DNA from 4 places in the Actinoplanes sichuanensis genome. Region 2 is predicted to be linked to each of the others. Evidence: predicted binding sites of a transcription regulator. Region 2 holds the regulator's gene; each other region holds the start of a gene.
What was found. Region 2 encodes HrcA, which represses chaperone genes, less so after heat shock. Its sites were predicted from a motif close to GGTTNGCACNCTCNNNNNGAGNGTGCNAACC; they were not measured.

Region 1 (4,806 bases), 2.0 Mb from region 2:
ACGACTTGGCGGTAAGGGGATGTTTGCGCAGTCAGATAACTTCTAAGCTGGCCCTCACCCCGGATCACCCGCCCGGAGCACCGCCGGGAACTAGGAGGAATGGTGTTAGACCAGGTCAACGGTTTGCCGGTACACGTTCTCGTGCTCCATGCCGCCGTCATCTTCGTGCCCCTGCTGGCCCTCGGCGCGATCGTCTACGGGTTCGCCGCGTCCCTGCGCCCCCGAATCGGCTGGGCGGTGGCGCTGCTGGCGGTCGTCGCGCCGGTCGCCGCCCTGATCACCAAGCTCTCCGGAACCGAGTTCTACAACCGCCTGCTCAGCGAGCAGCGTGTTTCCGACAAGGGCAAGGAGATCCTCGACGGGCACATGTCGAACGGCACGACCACGTTCTGGCTGGCCCTCGCCCTCGGCGTGCTCAGCCTGATCCTGGTCGTCCTCACCAGCCGCAAGTCGGCGGCCCTGCCGAAGCTCGCCGACCTGGGCTTCGCGGTGGTCCTGCTGATTCTGGGTGGCGTGACCGTCTGGTACCTCTACCAGACCGGTGACTCGGGCGCGACCGCCGTGTGGGGAACCTACTGATCCTCGCCGCTCGTTGCCCGGCGTCGCCGCCTGCCGGACCGTGACCGCGCTGACCTGCCCGCCAGGTCACGCGGTCACCGTCCGACGGCTGACCCGGGCCGCATCGGCCGGCCCCGCGCCGGCCCGACCCGCGCCGGCCCGACCCGCGCCGGCCCGACCCGCGCCGGCCCGGGCCGCGCCGGGCCGGCCCCGGCCGCATCGGCTGGTGGCGGCCTGCCTTTCAGAAGACCAGGCGGGCGCAGAGCAGGCAGACGATGATGAGGGCGATGGCCCCCGCGACCAAGCCGATGCCGTACGTGACAGTCCGCGCCGAACCCTCCGCGTCGTCGATGGCCTCGAAGTTCTGCGGTGGCATCTGCCTCGGCGACGGGGGATGGGCGATCGTCGGCGGGCGCCAGTCGGCCGGGGGTGGATCGGCGCGCGGCGGTCCCTGATATTCGACGGGCCGGACCGGTGGCGCAGGCTCAGGCCGCCCGAGCGGCTCGGCGGCCGGGTCGGGGCGCTGCCAGTACGCGTCGTCGTCCGGGACGCTGGTGGGGGAGCTCACGTTCACCGACGGTACAACCGGAGGGGGACGACGGCCGCGCCGCTGTCGGCTTACCCTCTTAGTCGTGGACATCCTGGACGACCCTGAGCGTGACAACGACGCCGAGCGCGAGGTCGATTTCGAGTCCGAAGAGGCGCCGGTACTGCCCGAACAGACCCGTGACGACACCGAGCGGGGCTGGGGTGAGCGGTCCTACTCCAACGACGACCGCCTGCTGGAGGACCGTCCGCCGCACTGGGACTGATCGCCGTCCACCGACACGTAGTCCTGGTCGGTCCCATCACCACCTTTCCCGCGAGTGAGCGTCCGCGGTCTTCCCGCGAGTGAGCCTTCGCGGTCTTCCCGGGAGCAATACTGAGCGGCCTTTTGAGGGTGCGCCTGAGCGGTCAATTCCGGTAGTAAGCCTGAGCGGACTTCTGAAGGAGCGCCTGGGCGGCCTTTCTGAGGGTGCGCCTGATCGGCTTTCCTGAGTCGGCCTGTCTGTGGGTCGAGCTGAGTCGGTTTTCGGTGGTCAGCCTGGGCGGATCACTATGGCGAAGCCTCGGCCTGCACTGGAGATCGCCTGCCTGGCCTCGGCCGGATCGAGGGCCAGGAGGAGTCCGCCGGTGACCGGGTCGTCGGCTCCGGTCACGTCCAGGACCAGGGCCGCGCTCGCGACGGCGGTGGTGCGGTCACGGTCGCTCTCGATCCGGAGTAGGTCCACCCGGTTGCCGGGTCGGACCACGGTCAGCGCTGTCGGGTCGGCCAGGCGCACCGGCACGCCGACGCTTCCCGACGGAATCGGTCTGGCGGCGGTGGCCGTCGGCGGGCCGGGTGATGAGGAAGCGCGGCCGGACGGTTCGGAAGTCTGCGGCCCGGCCTCGACCGGGACACAGCCGGTCGGCTTGACCCAGAGAACCGCCGCCGCTGTGAGCAACAACACGGTGACCGAGAGCAGGCGCAGCAGCGTGCCCCGGCCTGGCCGATGCCATCGCACCGGATCGAGACGCTCATCAGCCGGCGCCTGTCGCTCGCGGGGCATCGAACCTCCAATCGTCGCCTGATCAGACCCGGATCAGCCCTGATCGGCCGTCGGCGGACACCTCGCACCGTCGGGGGAGACGGCCGATCGGCTTCGTTGCGGAACGGCTTGTCAGAGGCGCCCGCCGACGGCTGTCACCGACGTTAGGCGGCCGGCGGTCTCCGGCGCGGAGACGCTGTGGACAACCCGGCACTGTGGAAACGCGTCGCCGCCGAGCCGAACCTGCTAGCCGACTCTGCCACCAGGACAGGCCTTGGGCGCCGGGTCGGAGGGCGGCGGCGAGTTCGGTGTCGCCCGTATCGAAGTAGTCGGCCAGATCGAGCCGCCGGAGCCGGTTGCACAAGGCGGCGGCGATCCGATGACGGCGGCAGAGGTATGGGGTCCGCTCGGCCGCCGTGGCCCGGGCAGGGAAAACGAATGTGCGCCGAGCCCGGGACGGGGAAACGAATGCGCGCCGAGCCCGGGGAGGGGCTCGGCGCGCGAGTGATGCTTCAGTGGTGGGGATCAGGGGGTCGCGGCGGCCTTCGAACCGCTGCCGCCCGACGACGCAGTCGTGCTGCTGCTCGTGGACGAGCTCGACGAGGTGCTTGTCGAAGCGGTCGACGACGACGCCGCCGTGTCGGCCTTCTTGGTGGTCGAGTCGCCGGAGCCGGTGGCCGACTTCTCGGAGCTCACGCTGCCCGACCGGGAGTCGTTGCGGTAGAAGCCCGAACCCTTGAAGACGATGCCGACCGAGTTGAACACCTTGCGGAGCTTGCCCTGGCAGTTCGGGCACTCGGTGAGCGCCGGGTCGGAGAAGGACTGCACTGCTTCAAGCTGCTCACCGCACTCGGTGCAGGCGTACTGGTAGGTAGGCACGGCTCCTCCGGATCAATCGGCTGCTGGCACTCGCCAACTCCGAGTGCCAATGTTGCGGCATCGGAGGTCAATTCGTCCACTCGGCGCTCGGCCTGAGGGAGAACCGGCCGGTGGGTGATATCACAGCGAGGCGCGACCGGCACATCCACGAACCGTCGAAGCGGCCGCGGGTGCCCCCTCGAAAAGGCGGCAGTGGCTGCGAAGGCGGCAGTGGCTGCGAAGGCGGTGGTGGCTGCGAAGGCGGTGGTGACGGCGAGGCCGGCAGCAGCCCTTGAAAGCCGGAACCGGCTCCCGACGAGATAGGGCGACCCCTCAAGAGGCGTGCGGGCGGCGGGAGAAGCCGCCGGTGGGGGTGATCACCGCATGGACCCGGCGGTCGTGGGGTTCGGCGGGGACGAAGGGCACGTCCTCGCCGTCGTGCAGGAGCGCCACGGTCAAGGGGCCGAGATCCGGTAGGCGGGCCAGCACCCGGTCGTAGGATCCGCCGCCGCGGCCCATCCGGGTTCCGTCGGGTCCGACGGCGAGTGCCGGTACCAGGAGCAGGTCCACCGAGCGGACCGCCTCGACCCCGAGTCGTGGCCCGCCGGGTTCACGCAGCCCGCGCGGCCCTGCCACGAGAAGCGAAGAGCCGGGGATCGAAGGGGCGGGAGCCGAGGTGGGCGGGCCCGGAGTGGGTGTCGGGGAATCGGCGGTGCTGGTGGGGGACGACTGCGCGGCGGGGGGCGAGGTGGGGGCGGTCAGTTCGGCCCAGGTCAGGTCGTTGTCCGGGAGCAGGACCGGGAGTAGCAGGCGGCCGTCTCGAGGCAGGGCGGCCAGGAGGCGGTCCGGCAGGTCGGTGCCGCCCGGTTCGGGTCCGATCGGGACGTAGGCGGCGATGGAACGGGCGCCGGTACGGCGTACCAGCGCAAGAATTTGACCTTGAATTTTGGCGGCCGCGGCGTCGAGCGCGGTGACCGGAAGTGATCGACGCACCGTGAGCAGCCGTGCGCGGAGCGCGATCTTGATTTGATGTGATTTTTCCGCATCAGGGGTTAAATCCGACATGCAACACCCCCTTTTGAAAACCGGCAAACGGTGCACACTATGTCAGCATCGCTCCAAAGAGGGCCACTCCCGGGAGGATGTGTGACACTACGTGGCCGGCTGACCAGCGCTTTCCTGGTGGTCGTGCTCGGTCCGGTCCTGCTCGGGTCCGTCTTCGTCGCGTTGACCGCCAACGCCGTGAGCCGGGAGCGGACCACCGAACGCCTCGACCACGCTGCGACAACAGTCAGTGTGGCGATCGGCGCCATCTGCCGCCAGTTGCAGGCTTCGGCGGATGCGGTCGCCGTGGTTCCGGCCGGAGACCGTCAGGCGGTCGCCGACCAGCTGGTCGCCCGAGGGTTGGCCACCGAGATCTGGATGACCGAAACCGAACAGTCGAGTCTGGCGCGTTCCGCGATGACCGGCGACCCGGCGGCGACCGGCCATCGGGATTGCGCCGGCCCCGATGCCGGACGTGAGGAGGCCACGGCGATGACCGCGGCCGCGTACACCCGAGAGATCACCGTGACCGCCGCCCAGCGGGTCGACGCCGCCATGCTGGACCGACTCGGAGCGTCCGCCGGCGTAGCCGTGCGGCTGGGCGAGAGCGCGGCCGCGGCCGCCGGGACCGCCGACCGGAACCTGTCCGCCGAACCGGGCCGGCCGTTGACCTTGACCCTGACCGTCCCGGCCGCCGGACCCACCGCCCGCTACCTGATCCTGCTGCTGATCGTGCTGGCCACCGCGGTCGTCGCGGTGATCGCCGCCCGCTGGCTGG
Region 2 (4,806 bases):
ACGCCCGGCGTCGGGGCCGCGAAGCGTCAGTGGCCGTTGAAAGCATCCCGCATCCGGCTGAAGAAGCCGCCCTGCTTGCTCAGCTCGGCGACGTCCTCCCCGCGGGTCTTGGCGAAGTCACGGAGCATCCGCTCCTGGTCGGCGGTGAGCTTGGTCGGCGTCTTGACGTCGAGGTGCACGAAGAGCTCACCGCGGCCCTGGCCCCGCAGGTGCGGGACGCCCTTGCCCCGGATGCGCAGCGTGCTGGCCGGCTGGGTACCCGGTTTGACCTCGATGTTCTCCTCGCCGTCGAGGGTCTTGATGGTCATCCGGGTGCCGAGCGCGGCCGCCGTCATCGGCAGGGTGACCCGGCAGTGCAGGTCGTCGCCCTTGCGCGAGTAGACGTCGTGCGGCCGCTCGTGGATCTCGACGTAGAGGTCGCCGGCGGTGCCGCCGCCCGGGCCGACCTCGCCCTGCTGGGCCAGCCGGATCCGCATGCCGTCCTCGACGCCCGCCGGGATCTTGACGGTGAGCGAGCGGCGTGTCCTTATCCGGCCGTCACCGGCACAGGTCGGGCAGGGGCTGGGAATGACCGTGCCGTGGCCCTGGCAGTTCTGGCAGGGGCGGGACGAGACGACCTGGCCGAGGAAGGTGCGCTGCACCGACTGGACCTCACCACGGCCGGAGCAGACCTCGCACGTCGACAGGTGGGTACCGGGAGCGGTGCCGGCGCCCGAGCACTGGGTGCAGAGGACCGCGGTGTCGACGGTGATCGGGGCTTCCACGCCGAAGGCGGTCTCGACCAGGTCGAGCTCGAGCCGGAGGATCGCGTCGGCGCCGGGACGCGTGCGCGGGCGCGGGCCACGGGAGCCACCACCGGCGGCCGTGCCGAAGAACGCGTCCATGATGTCCTGGAAACCGACGAACGGGCCGGCGCCACCGGCTCCACCGGGCATGCCTCCACCCGGCGCGAGCGGGTCGCCTCCGAGGTCGACGATCTGCCGCTTCTGATCGTCGGAGAGAACCTCGTACGCCGCGTTGATCTCTTTGAACTTCTCGTGCGCTTCCGGATCCGGGTTGACGTCCGGGTGGTACTGCCGAGCGAGTTTGCGGTAGGCGCGCTTGATCTCGTCGTCGGTTGCCTCCCGGCTCACACCGAGAATTCCGTAATAGTCCTTGGCCACGGGGTTTGGAGTCCTCAATGTCTGCGCGAATCCGTCAATTCTGTGCCAACAGGTCGCCAACGTAGCGTGCCACTGCACGAACGGTAGCGATAGTGCCGGGGTAGTCCATCCGGGTGGGGCCCACCACACCGAGCCCCCCAACGATCGTGGTACCCGGTCCGTAACCGCTGCTCACCACGGACGCCGACCGCAGGTTGTCGATCTGGTTCTCGTCGCCGATCAGGACCCGGGTGGTGCGGGGCTCCAGATCGCCGATGAGCTTCAGAAGGATGACCTCCTCCTCAAGAGCTTCGAGGACGGGCCGCAGCGTGCCCTGGAAGTCCAGCACACCCCCACGTGTCAAGTTGGGCATACCCGCCAGGGCGAGGCGCTCCTCACTCCGCTCGACCAGAGTCTCCAGCAGAACCGACGCCAGACACGTCATCGCCGCGCGGCGGTCGGGGGCCGACTCCTCGACCAGTTTCTGCACCAGGGAGGGGGTGTCGGCGAGCCGCTGCCCGGCCAGTTTCTCGTTGACCCGCAGCCGCAACTCCCACACCTCGCCGTCGGCGACCGGGCCGGGCATCTCGACGAGCCGCTGCTCGACCCGGCCGGTGTCGGTGATCATCACCAGCATCAGGCGGGTGGTGGAGATCGGCACCAGCTCCAGGTGGCGGACCGCGGAGCGGGACAGGCTCGGATACTGCACCACGGCGACCTGGCGGGTGAGCTGGGCCAGGAGCCGGACGGTGCGGTGCACCACGTCGTCGAGATCGACGGCACCGACCATGAACCGCTCGATGGCACGGCGCTCGGCCGGGCTGAGCGGCTTGATCTTGGTGAGCCGGTCGACGAAGAGCCGGTAGCCGGCATCGGTGGGCACCCGGCCGGCACTGGTGTGCGGCTGCCGGATGTAGCCCTCCTCCTCCAGCACGGCCATGTCGTTGCGGACGGTGGCCGGGGAGACACCGAGCTTGTGCCGGTCGACCAGGGCCTTGCTGCCCACCGGTTCCTGGGTCTCGACGTAGTCCTCGACGATCGCCCGGAGCACCTCGAGCTTGCGGTCATCCAGACTCATATGACCCCTCCCCCTGTTGGCACTCCTGCTAATAGAGTGCCAGTCTACGTCGCGGGCGGTCACAACGCGATGATCGAAAGTACGTACCGGGCTCGGATTTCGGGGCCGGACGGGTCAGAGTGGCCTTTACAGCACGTCGCGGACGACCGCGTCGGCCAGCAGCCGGCCCCGCAGGGTGAGCACGAGGGTCCCCTGTTCGTAGGCGCCCGGCTCGAGGAGCCCGTCGGCCAGGGCCTGCGCGGCACCCCTGGCGTCGACCCGGGCGAGTGGGATGCCCTCGCGCAGCCGCACCCGGAGCATCACGTCCTCCATGTGCCGGTCGGCGTCGGTCAGCAACTCCCGCGCGTGCCCCGGCGAAGTGCCATCGGTCAGGCGTTTCGCGTACGCCGACGGGTGTTTGACATTCCACCAGCGCACCCCGCCGACGTGGCTGTGCGCGCCCGGACCCAGCCCCCACCAGTCGGCGCCGGTCCAGTAGAGCAGGTTGTGCCGGCACTCCCCGCCGGTCCGGGCCCAGTTGGACACCTCATACCACTGGAAGCCGGCCGCGCTCAGCGCCGCCTCGGCGGCCAGGTAGCGGTCGGCCGCCACGTCGTCCGACGGGTAGGGCAGCTCACCCCGCCGCATCCGCCCGGCCATCCGGGTGCCGTCCTCGACGATCAGCGCGTAGGCGCTCACATGATCCACCCCGGCGTCCACGACCGCCTGGAGGGACCGCGCGAAGTCGTCCGGGCTCTCCCCCGGCGTGCCGTAGATCAGATCCAGGTTGACGTGCTCGAAGCCCGCCTCACGGGCCTCGATCGCGGCCTGCGGCGCACGACCGGCGGTGTGCTTGCGGTCGAGCACCCGCAGCACATTGTCGGCCGCGGACTGCATGCCGAGCGAGATCCGGGTGAACCCGGCGCCGCGCAACCGCCGCAGGTAGGCCGGGTCCACCGACTCCGGGTTGGCCTCGGTGGTCACCTCGGCACCCGGGGCCAACCCCCAGGTCCGGTCGATGCCCTCCAGGATCCGGCCCAGGTCGTCGGCGCTGAGCAGGGTGGGCGTGCCGCCGCCGACGAAGACCGTGTCGACCGGGCCGGGCTCGATCACCCGGGCCGCGAGGGTCAGCTCGGCCAGAACCGTCTCCGCGTACTCGTCGCGGCTCGCCCCGCCGCCCAGCTCACTGGCCGTGTAGGTGTTGAAGTCGCAGTACCCGCAGCGGCTGGCACAGAACGGGACGTGCACGTAGACCGCGAACCCGTTCTTGCCCACCTCACGGGTGGCGTCGTCGGGGAGCGACCCGTCGGAGGGTACGGGTTCGCCATCGGGGAGTGCGCCGGCCATCCGTCAAGTGTGCACGTCTTACAGTTCCGGGATGGATCTGGTCCGTACCGTCACCGCCGCCGGCGTGACCACGATGACAATCGACAACCCCGCCAACCGCAACGCGCTGTCCACCGCACTGCTCGGGCAGTTGCTGGACGCGCTCGCCGCATCGGCCGCCGACCCGGACAGCCGTGTGGTGGTTCTCACCCACGAGGGCCCGGTCTTCTCCTCGGGCGTCGACCTGAAGGAGACCGCCGCGGCCGGACCCGGCGACCGGCTGCCCGCCGAGATGCTGGCCGACGTGCTGGCCGTGCTCTGGGAGTTCGGGAAGCCGGTGATCGCCCGGATCGCCGGTCCGGCCCGGGCCGGCGGCCTCGGCCTGATCGGCGCGGCCGACATCGCGGTCTGCGTCCGCTCGGCCACCTTCGCCTTCACCGAGGTCCGGCTGGGCGTGATCCCCGCGGTGATCAGCTCGACCGTGCTGCCCCGCCTGTCACCCCGGGCCGCCGCCGATCTCTATCTGACCGGCGACGTCTTCGACGGCGCCCGGGCGGCCGAGATCGGCCTGGTCACCGCGGCCGTCGAGGAGGACGATCTGGACGACGCGGTGCGGCGTTACTGCTCCTCACTCATCCGCGGCGGTCCGCTCGCGCTGGCCGGCACCAAACAACTTCTGCGGCGTACGCGGGCCGACTCGATCCGGGCCGACCTGGCCGATCTCGCGCACCGCTCGGCCGGTTACTTCAAGTCGGCCGAGGGGCGCGAGGGTGTGGCCGCCGCCCGCGAGAAACGCGACCCGGAGTGGATCCGCTGAACGCCCCGGTCGGGTGCCCTCGGGCACAGTGACGCCGGACCGCAAGCGCTCGTTGTCTAGGCTTGGCGTCCGGCGTCAGAGGAGGTGTGAGTGCGCGCGAGACCGATCGTGGGCGTGATCGCCCTGCTGTCCGTCGCCGTGGTGGCCGGCGTGGTCGTTCTGATCAACAATCTGGCCGGCACCATCAAGCTGCCGCAACTCGGTCCCGAGTGCACGGTCCGGGCCGACGGTCAGGTCACTCTCGACACCGCCCAGATGGCCAACGCGGCGACCATCGCCGCGGTCGGTGTCCGGCGCGGCATGCCGGAGCAGGCGATCGTGGTCGCGCTGGCCACCGCCTTCCAGGAGTCGAAACTGGAGAATCTGGACAGTGGTGACCGCGACTCGGTCGGCCTGTTCCAGCAGCGACCCAGCCAGGGGTGGGGCACGGTCGAGCAGATCAGTGACCCGCGCTATGCGGCCGG
Region 3 (4,806 bases), 590 kb from region 2:
AGACGACCGGCTTGGTCACCTTCTTCTCGGTGAGGCAGTCCACCAGGCCCTGGCCCTGCAGCTTGCCGACCTCGACGTTGTCGAAGGAGACGTAGTAGTCGGCGCCGCCGCTCAGCGTGAGACGGTCGTAGTCGATCGTGTTGATGCCCGCCTTCTTGGCGTTCTCCAGCACGTTCTTGCCGGTGCCGGAGTCCAGGTTGACGATCATCAGGACCTTGACGCCGCTCTGGATCATGCCGTCGGCGATGGTCTGGAACGAGGCCTTGTCGCCCTGGGCGTTCTTGATGTCGGCCTTGACGCCCGCGGCGTTGAACGCGTCGGTGAGGTACTTCAGGTCCGCCGTCTCCCAGCGGGCCGAGCTCTTGGTATCGGGCAGGATCACGCCGACCGTGGCGCCGCCGCCCGAGGAGCCGGTGCCGGTGCCGGAGTTGCTCTCGGTGCCGCAGGCGGACAGGCTTCCCGTGGCCAGCAGGCCGGCCGCGGCAAGGGCGAACATTCCCTTACGCATCCCTATATGTCCTTTCGGGGGGTAAATCCGGAGCCTTGTTCGGATTTGTCAGGACAAGCAGCGCCTGGGAGAACCACTGCTGAGCCATGACGCCGATGGATCAGGTACCGGTTTGTTGTGCCCGGCAACGTATTCCCATGGTGGCGGAGAACACAAGCGGCAACGACGGTCTATCTCGTAACGAGGGATAACAATCCGGCAACATGGCCGTTCCCCGAGGTCGCGGCAGGGTTGCCGGATTCGCCTGGCGTTCCGCACAAAGTAACGCTAAGTAGTTTCAGCCTAAGAAGTTGGCGGAAACCAGAAGAACAGACTTTTATCCACCCGTACTAGGATGCGCCCGCCCGGATCGGGGCGACGATCGCGCTGGTCAGCCGGATCAGGTCGGCGGGGGCGAGCGACACCTGCAGTCCGCGACGGCCGGCCGACACATACATCAGGTCGAGCCCGGCCGCCGTGTCGTCGATCACGGTGGGGAGTCGCTTGCGCTGTCCGAGCGGGCTGATCCCGCCCCGGACATAACCGCTGCTGCGCTCCGCGGCGGCCCGGTCGGCCAACGCGGCCCGCTTGCCGCCCGCGGCCGATGCCAACGCCTTCAGGTCCAGGTCGCCGGTGACCGGCACGACACCGACCACGAGACCGCCGTCCACCTCGGCCACCAGGGTCTTGAACAGCCGCTCCGGCGCGACACCCAGGGCCTCGGCGACCAGGGCGCCGTAGTTGGGGGCGTCCGGCGACACCTCGTACGGATGCAGGGCGTGCGCCACCCGCTCGGTGGTCAGCAGCACGGTCGCCGGCGTTCCGGCCGCCTTCTTGGCCATGCGCGGAAAACTACCTCGCGGCAGACTTCCGCTTGTCGTCGCCGTGCCGGGAACTACATCGCCGCCGTGGTGATCAAGGCGACAGGGGCGCCCTCCACCCGGGTCAACACCAATCCGGCGGTGTTCGGCCCGGACAACCGGAGGTCTTTGCGCAGCTGGTCGGGCACCAGCGCGGAGCCGCGCTTGCGAATCTCCAGGACACCGACGCCACGCTCGCGCAACAGCGCACGCAGCCGTTTCAGTGAGAACGGCAGTACCTCGGTGACCCCGAGCCGGCGAGCGAACGGCGTGTCCACCGGGTCGTCGGTGTAAACGTAGGCGATCTCCGGGTCGGCCAGCCGGCCGCCGATCGACTCGGCGAACTCTGCCACCAGATGCGAGCGGACCACCGCCGGGTCCGGGTCGTAGATCCAGGCACCAATTGGGCCGACCGCCGCGGTTTTGTTGCCGGACCCGGTCAAACCGACGTCCGGGCCGAGCAGCGTGGCCCGCCGGGGCGCCTCGGCGAGCGGGCCGCACCAGAACGCGGCCTCGACGAGGTCGCCGCCGACGCTCACCCACTCCCCTTCGGCGCCCGGCGGGAGCAGCGCGTGATCGATGCCCGGCGCGAGTTTCAGCACCGTGCGCGGGGTCCGCCCGGGCAGCCCGGCGATGAAGTCCCAGGGCGGGGAGTAGGCCTTCGGGTCGAACACCCGGCCGCGACCGACCTGGCGGCGGGCCGGGTCGGCGAAGACCGCGTCGTACCGCTCGACCGGGACCGTGGTGGCGTCGGCGCAGGCCACGGTGATCCGGTCGGCGAGCCCGGCCGCCTCCGCGTTCGCGGTCGCCATCGCCGCGGTGACCGGGTCGGCGTCCACGGCGTACACGGTGATGCCCCGCCGGGCCGCGGCGAGCGCGTCCGAACCCAGCCCGCAGCCCAGGTCGGCCAGCGTCTCGACACCCGCCGCGGCGAGCCGCGCGGCCCGTCGATCGGCGACCACGGCTCGGGTCGCCTGCTCCAGGCCGGCCCGGGTGAAGAACATCCCGGCAGCGTCCGGGCCGAACTTCATCGCGGCGCGCTCGCGCAAACTAGCCTGGGTCAAGGCGGCCGCGGAGAGCTCCGCGCCGAAGCCCCGGGCCCGCAGGGCCGAGGCCGCGGCGAGCGGCTCACCGCCGGTCACCTCAGCCGCCGCGGCCAGGGCTTTCAACCCTTCAGGGGTACGCAACAGTTGCAACAACTCGGGGGTCACGAGAGGCATTCTCCCTGGCGTGACAGGTTGGCACTCTGGTTGACGGAGTGCTAGTTCCGGCATAGTCTCCGGTTAGCACTCTCGACATGAGGGTGCCAGCCGCCCGGGTCCTCCGTGGCGGTTAGGCACCAGGCGGACCGGCACCCGCGACGACGGCCCCGCCCGGTGGCATGAGGCATTGACCGGCCTGGTTCATGGCCGGCGAAACCTGTACCCAGGAGGGTATGCCCGTGACTACCGCGACCAAGGTTGCGATCAAGCCGCTCGAGGACCGCATCGTGGTCCAGGCGAACGAGGCTGAGACCACGACCGCTTCCGGCATCGTGATCCCCGACACCGCCAAGGAGAAGCCCCAGGAGGGCACCGTCCTCGCCGTCGGCCCCGGCCGGATCGACGACAAGGGCAACCGCGTCCCGCTCGACGTGAAGGTCGGCGACGTCGTCCTCTACTCGAAGTACGGCGGCACCGAGGTCAAGTACGCCGGCGAGGAGTACCTGGTGCTCTCCGCCCGCGACGTCCTCGCGGTCATCGAGAAGTAAGACCAACTGATTGCGCTTGCGCCCTGTTCCGATAGCTCGGGGCAGGGCGCTGGTGCGTGAAGGGACCATTCATGGCGAAGATCCTCAGCTTCTCAGACAGCGCCCGGCACCTCCTGGAGCACGGCGTCAACACCCTCGCCGACACGGTCAAGGTCACCCTCGGTCCGCGCGGTCGTAACGTCGTTCTGGACAAGAAGTTCGGCGCGCCCACGATCACCAACGACGGCGTCACCATCGCCAAGGAGATCGAGCTCACCGACCCGTACGAGAACCTCGGCGCCCAGCTGGTCAAGGAGGTGGCGACCAAGACCAACGACGTCGCCGGCGACGGGACCACCACGGCGACCGTGCTCGCGCAGGCGCTGGTCCGCGAGGGCCTGCGCAACGTGACCGCCGGCGCCAACCCGATCGGTCTCAAGCGCGGCATGGACCAGGCCTCCGTGGTCGTGTCCAAGGCTCTGCTGGCCAAGGCAGTCGAGGTCGCCGACCACAAGGCGATCGCCAACGTGGCCACCATCTCGGCCCAGGACGCGAACATCGGCGAGCTGATCGCCGACGCGATGGACCGGGTCGGCCGCGACGGTGTCATCACCGTGGAGGAGGGCTCGGCGCTGCACACCGAGCTCGACGTGACCGAGGGTCTCCAGTTCGACAAGGGCTTCATCTCGCCGAACTTCGTGACCGACGCCGAGGCGCAGGAGGCGGTGCTGGAGGACGCGCACATCCTCCTCACCACCCAGAAGATCTCCAGCATCGAGGAGCTGCTCCCGCTGCTGGAGAAGGTGCTGCAGACCGGCAAGCCGCTGCTGATCGTCGCGGAGGACGTCGAGGGCCAGGCCCTGTCCACCCTGGTGGTCAACTCGCTGCGCAAGACCATCAAGGTCGTCGCGGTGAAGGCGCCCGGTTTCGGTGACCGCCGCAAGGCGATCCTGCAGGACCTCGCGATCGCGACCGGTGGCGAGCTGATCGCCCCCGAGCTCGGTTACAAGCTCGACCAGGTCGGCCTCGAGTCGCTGGGCAGCGCCCGGCGGATCGTCGTCGACAAGGAGAACACCACCATCGTCGACGGTGGCGGCAACTCCTCCGACGTCGCCGACCGGGTCTCGCAGATCCGCAAGGAGATCGAGGCGTCCGACTCCGACTGGGACCGCGAGAAGCTTTCGGAGCGGCTGGCCAAGCTCTCCGGCGGCATCGCGGTGATCAAGGTCGGTGCCGCGACCGAGGTCGAGATGAAGGAGCGCAAGCACCGCATCGAGGACGCCATCGCGGCGACCAAGGCGGCCGTCGAGGAGGGCACCGTCCCGGGTGGCGGCGCCGCTCTCGCCCAGGTCGCCAAGGAGCTCGAGGGTAACCTCGGCCTCACCGGCGAGGAGGCGCTCGGCGTCGGCATCGTCCGCAAGGCGCTCGTCGAGCCGCTGCGCTGGATCGCTCAGAACGCCGGTCACGACGGTTACGTCGTGGTGGGCAAGGTCAACGAGCTGGGCTGGGGCCACGGCCTCAACGCCGCCACCGACGAGTACGTCGACCTGGCCGCGGCCGGCATCATCGACCCGGTGAAGGTGACCCGTAACGCGGTCGCCAACGCCGTCTCGATCGCCGGGCTCCTGCTGACCACCGAGAGCCTCGTGGTGGAGAAGCCGGCCGAGGCCGCTCCGGCCGCCGCCGGTGGCCACGGCCACAGCCACGGCGGTCACGGGCACGGCCACCAG
Region 4 (4,806 bases), 1.8 Mb from region 2:
CGGTGAGACGGTGACCGTCACGGTGACGTCCGGGCCGGCACACGGGACCGCCGTCCCCGGTCCGGGCCGGACGATCACCTACACCCCCGCGTCCGGACACCTCGGCGCGGACCACTTCGACTACCAGCTCAGCGACGGGACCGGCACCACCACCGCCACCGTCACGATCGGTGTGGTCAACGCCGCACCGCAGGCGCGGGCCGACACCGCCGCCACCGACACGAACACCCCGGTCACCGTGGACGTGCTGGCCAACGACGACGACCCGAACGGCGACCCGATCAGCGTGGTCGCGGTGACCGCGGCCGGTTTCGGCACGATCCAGCGGGCCGGTGGGGTCCTCACCTACCGCCCGGCGACCGGCTTCCAGGGCATCGACACGATCTCGTACACCATCGAGGACCCGGCCCACGCCACCTCGACGGCCGTGCTCACCGTGCTGGTCCGCAACGCTCCACCGATCGCGGTCGACGACGCCTACGCGGTCGCCGAGTCCACCGTCGTGATCTTCGACGTGCTCGCCAACGACCGCGATCCGAACACCGGTCAGACCCTCACCGTGACCGCGGTCCGGGCCGCCGGCAACGGCACGGCCTGGCTCGACACCGACCGGGCGATCACATACGTCTCCCGGTCCGGCGCCACCTCGGACTCCTTCACCTACGAGGTCGGTGACGATCTGGGGCGCGTCGCCACGGCCAGGGTGACCGTCCAGTTGATCAAGCCCGCGTCGTCCCCCTCCGCCTCCGCGTCCCCACCCGTTTCCGCGTCACCACCGGTTTCGGCGTCCCCGGCGGCCCCGGCGAGCCCGCCGGTTTCGGCGTCTCCGTCGCCACCGGTCTCCGCGTCCCCGTCGCCACCCGTTTCCGCGTCCCCGTCGGCCCCGGCGAGCCCGCCGGTGTCACCGTCGCCGTCCGTTCCCTCGGCCAGGCCGCCGACGTCGCCGTCGCCCGGCCGCGGGCCGAACCGGCCGCCGCTGGTGACCGGCGACCTGACCGCCGTCACCTCCGGTGAGCAGGTCACCCTGTGGCCGGCCGGAAACGACTCGGATCCCGACGGGGACCACCTCAGCCTGGTCGCCGTCGGCCGACCCGCACACGGAACGGCTCGGATCGGTGTCTCCGCCGCGTCCACGACCGGGAACACCGGCACGGTCCGCTACATCCCGGACGCCGGATTCACCGGGATCGACCGGTTCACCTACACGATCACCGACTGGCGGGGCGGCACCGCCACCGGCACGATCACCGTGCGGGTCACCGCGGCCACCCCGGAACCGGCGCCGCCCGACGTGCCGGTGACCGGGCCGGACAGTGCCCTCGTGGCCCGGGTGGGTGCTCTGGCCGTACTCTCCGGGGCCCTGCTGCGATGGCTGACGACCCTGGAACCGGGACGTCATCGCCGGCGGTGACGGAAAACCGATGCCCGACGGCCCACGAACCGAGACGGCACCACCGGCGGTGACGGAAAACCGATGCCCGACGGCCCACGAACCGGGACGGCACCACCGGCGGTGCCGGAAAGCAGAACGGGCGGCCCGCCGAAGCGGACCGCCCGTTTTGAGACTGGACTCAGAAGTCCATGTCACCGCCGCCCGGGGCGCCGGCCGGAGCCGGGGTCTTCTCGGGCTTGTCGGCCACGACGGCCTCGGTGGTGAGGAACAGCGCGGCGATCGACGCGGCGTTCTGCAGCGCCGAGCGGGTGACCTTGGCCGGGTCGATGATGCCCGCGGCCAGCAGGTCGACGTAGTCGCCGGTCGCGGCGTTCAGGCCGTGACCCGGCTCGAGGTTGCGCACCTTCTCGACCACGACGCCGCCCTCGAGGCCGGCGTTCACGGCGATCTGACGCAGCGGGGCGTCCAGCGCGACCTTGACGATGTTGGCACCGGTGGCCTCGTCGCCGATCAGGTCGAGCTTCTCGAAGGCGGTCTTGCCGGCCTGGACCAGCGCGACACCACCACCGGGGACGATGCCCTCCTCGACGGCCGCCTTCGCGTTACGAACGGCGTCCTCGATGCGGTGCTTGCGCTCCTTGAGCTCGACCTCGGTGGCCGCGCCGACCTTGATCACCGCAACGCCGCCGGCCAGCTTGGCCAGACGCTCCTGCAGCTTCTCACGGTCGTAGTCGGAGTCCGAGCGCTCGATCTCGGCGCGGATCTGGTTGACCCGGCCCTGGATCTGCTCGGCGTTGCCGGCACCGTCGACGATGGTGGTCTCGTCCTTGGTGATGACGACCTTGCGGGCCTGGCCCAGCAGGGACAGGTCAGCGGCGTCCAGCTTGAGGCCGACCTCTTCGCTGATGACGGCGCCACCGGTGAGGATGGCGATGTCCTCCAGCATGGCCTTGCGGCGGTCACCGAAGCCGGGGGCCTTGACGGCGACCGACTTGAAGGTGCCACGGACCTTGTTGACGACCAGGGTGGCCAGGGCCTCGCCCTCGACGTCCTCGGCGATGATCACGAGGGGCTTGCCGCCCTGCATGACCTTCTCCAGGATCGGGAGCAGGTCCTTGACCGCGGAGATCTTGCTGTTCGCGATCAGGATGTAGGGGTCGTCGAAGACGGCCTCCATGCGCTCGGCGTCGGTCATGAAGTACGCCGAGATGAAGCCCTTGTCGAAGCGCATACCCTCGGTGAGCTCGAGCTCGAGGCCGAAGGTGTTGCTCTCCTCGACGGTGATGACGCCTTCCTTGCCGACCTTGTCCATGGCCTCGGCGACCTTCTCGCCGACCGTGGTGTCAGCGGCCGAGATGGAGGCGGTGGAGGCGATCTGCTCCTTGGTCTCCACGTCCTTCGCGAGCTTGCTCAGCTCCTCGGAGACGCTGGCCACGGCGGCCTCGATGCCCCGCTTGAGGGCCATCGGGTTGGCGCCGGCGGCCACGTTGCGCAGGCCCTCACGGACCAGCGCCTGGGCGAGGACGGTCGCGGTCGTCGTGCCGTCACCGGCGACGTCGTCGGTCTTCTTCGCGACCTCCTTGACCAGCTCAGCGCCGATCTTCTCGAAGGTGTCCTCGAGCTCGATCTCCTTGGCGATGGATACACCATCGTTGGTGATCGTGGGGGCGCCCCACTTCTTCTCGAGAACCACGTTGCGGCCCTTGGGGCCGAGGGTCACCTTGACCGCGTCCGCGAGCTGGTTCATGCCACGCTCGAGGCCCCGACGAGCCTCCTCGTCGAATGCGATGATCTTGGCCATACGGCGTTGTCCTCCCGGACATCCGCGGCGCCGGGCCTCGTCGGCCCCGCTCTCCGCACGTTGAGGAAGTCTGCGGACGCCACCACCTGGCGAAGGTGACGTCCTCAGGCCGAGCCGGATAGCCCGCGACGACCGGCTCCGTGCCCCGATGCCGATGGCAGCATCGCGACCGGAACCCCACCGTCCCGACCTGCTGGCACTCAGCATGCGCGAGTGCCAATCACTTGTTTAGCACTCTCCGATGGCGAGTGCAAGAAACCCCATCTTCCCGCGAAACCCTCGTCGGTGGCCGTGATTCGGCTAAGGATCTTGACGGCCCAGGTCAGCGGGGGTGACGGCCCATGCCGGGGTGGCCGGACGGAACGTGATGAGAACCGCAATCGCCCAGCCGACCCGAAGAACGGCGTCCACCAGCTCCCACCCCAGTGGCACCGGGTCAGTCGTGGGCCCTTGGAGCCACGACTCGGCGACCGTCAGCAACGGCACCGCCAACGAGGCCGCCACCAGACCCCGGAAGTCGTTGCGGCCGGCCACCGGTGGAAACAGGAGGATGCCGAGCAGCCCGTGGGTCAGCAGCGTCAACGCGTGGATCACCGGTGACAGCAACTCCAGGGACAGTCCCGCATTCACGAGGAGAGTGAACGACAGAGCCCGGATCAGGAAGGCCTCGACGAACGACAGTCCGATCGACAGCACCAGCAGACCCAGGGCCCGGCCCACGGTCACCCGGCGGTCCGCCAGCACACCGACGATCGTCAGCGACACCACCGCGGGAAGGGCACCGATGGCCACCATCAGAAGCCAGGAGTCCGGCCCGAAACCGACGTTCGACGGCTCGCTCATCGCGTTCACCGCGAGCGGATAGGAGACCGTGGCCAGGAAGGTGATCAACACGGCCACGGCGACCGCCCAAGGGCGGGTTCGCACGAGCCGGAAACCGGAGACCGGCTCCGCAGCCGGGGGCTCCTCCGCGTAGGGCCGCGGGAACTCATCGCTCATCGTCGAATCATGACGTGTCCGAACCACTCGGCTTAGCGACAACCCGGTTGCCGACCAGGGATTGCGGCGGTAGGGATGGAACCATGGATAACTGGGACGTACGGCGGGTGACCCCGGACGACGCCGGCCGGATGCGGGCGCTGCGCCTGGAGATGCTGGCCGACAGTCCGCTGGCGTTCCTGGAGACCCTGGCCCAGGCCGCGGCCCGGCCGCACGACAACTACCGGCAGCGGATCGTGCAGTCGTCGGAGGGACCGGACACGGCCCAGTTCATCGTCGATCCGGGCGGGCCGCTGATCGGCCACGCGGGCGGGACCACGGTGCCCGGCGAGCCGGGCTGCACGGTCATCTTCGCGGTCTACCTGACCCCTTCCGTCCGGGGCGGCAAGATGCTCGGCCGGCTCGTCGAGGCGGTCGCCGACTGGTCCGCGGCGGCCGGGCGGGACGAGCTGATGCTGGAGGTGGTCTGCGGCAACGAGCGGGCCGTCCGGGCGTACGAGAAGCTCGGTTTCACCGACACCGGGGTCCGCCTGCCGCACCCGACCGTGCGTGTCCTCACCGAGTTGCAGATGCGCCGGCGGGTCTGAGATGGCCGGGCGCGGGTGGCACGTGA

Region 1: Q0Z83_RS46890 (FmdB family zinc ribbon protein) is a predicted target of HrcA. The motif match lies at 3,027-3,057, and genes of this name have one in related genera.
Region 3: groES (co-chaperone GroES) is a predicted target of HrcA. The motif match lies at 2,629-2,659, and genes of this name have one in related genera.
Region 4: groL (chaperonin GroEL) is a predicted target of HrcA. The motif match lies at 3,386-3,416, and genes of this name have one in related genera.

Annotation. Positions count from the first base shown of each region.
Region 1 covers NZ_AP028461.1:10,188,110-10,192,915, forward strand. Annotated here, with positions in the region: gene Q0Z83_RS46870 (DUF2231 domain-containing protein) at 100-579, shown strand; gene Q0Z83_RS46875 (translation initiation factor 2) at 800-1,126, opposite strand; gene Q0Z83_RS46880 (hypothetical protein) at 1,191-1,370, shown strand; gene Q0Z83_RS46885 (hypothetical protein) at 1,638-2,147, opposite strand; gene Q0Z83_RS46890 (FmdB family zinc ribbon protein) at 2,652-3,005, opposite strand; gene Q0Z83_RS46895 (5-formyltetrahydrofolate cyclo-ligase) at 3,318-4,049, opposite strand; gene Q0Z83_RS46900 (diguanylate cyclase) at 4,131-4,806, shown strand, end outside.
Region 2 covers NZ_AP028461.1:8,192,674-8,197,479, forward strand. Annotated here, with positions in the region: gene dnaJ (molecular chaperone DnaJ) at 27-1,163, opposite strand; gene hrcA (heat-inducible transcriptional repressor HrcA) at 1,198-2,220, opposite strand; gene hemW (radical SAM family heme chaperone HemW) at 2,347-3,546, opposite strand; gene Q0Z83_RS37590 (enoyl-CoA hydratase-related protein) at 3,578-4,342, shown strand; gene Q0Z83_RS37595 (hypothetical protein) at 4,433-4,806, shown strand, end outside.
Region 3 covers NZ_AP028461.1:8,785,938-8,790,743, forward strand. Annotated here, with positions in the region: gene Q0Z83_RS40245 (sugar ABC transporter substrate-binding protein) at 1-508, opposite strand, end outside; gene ybaK (Cys-tRNA(Pro) deacylase) at 838-1,329, opposite strand; gene Q0Z83_RS40255 (class I SAM-dependent methyltransferase) at 1,383-2,567, opposite strand; gene groES (co-chaperone GroES) at 2,783-3,097, shown strand; gene groL (chaperonin GroEL) at 3,169-4,806, shown strand, end outside.
Region 4 covers NZ_AP028461.1:10,002,829-10,007,634, reverse strand. Annotated here, with positions in the region: gene Q0Z83_RS45920 (Ig-like domain-containing protein) at 1-1,411, shown strand, start outside; gene groL (chaperonin GroEL) at 1,572-3,194, opposite strand; gene Q0Z83_RS45910 (MFS transporter) at 3,495-4,193, opposite strand; gene Q0Z83_RS45905 (GNAT family N-acetyltransferase) at 4,277-4,780, shown strand; gene Q0Z83_RS45900 (hypothetical protein) at 4,803-4,806, shown strand, end outside.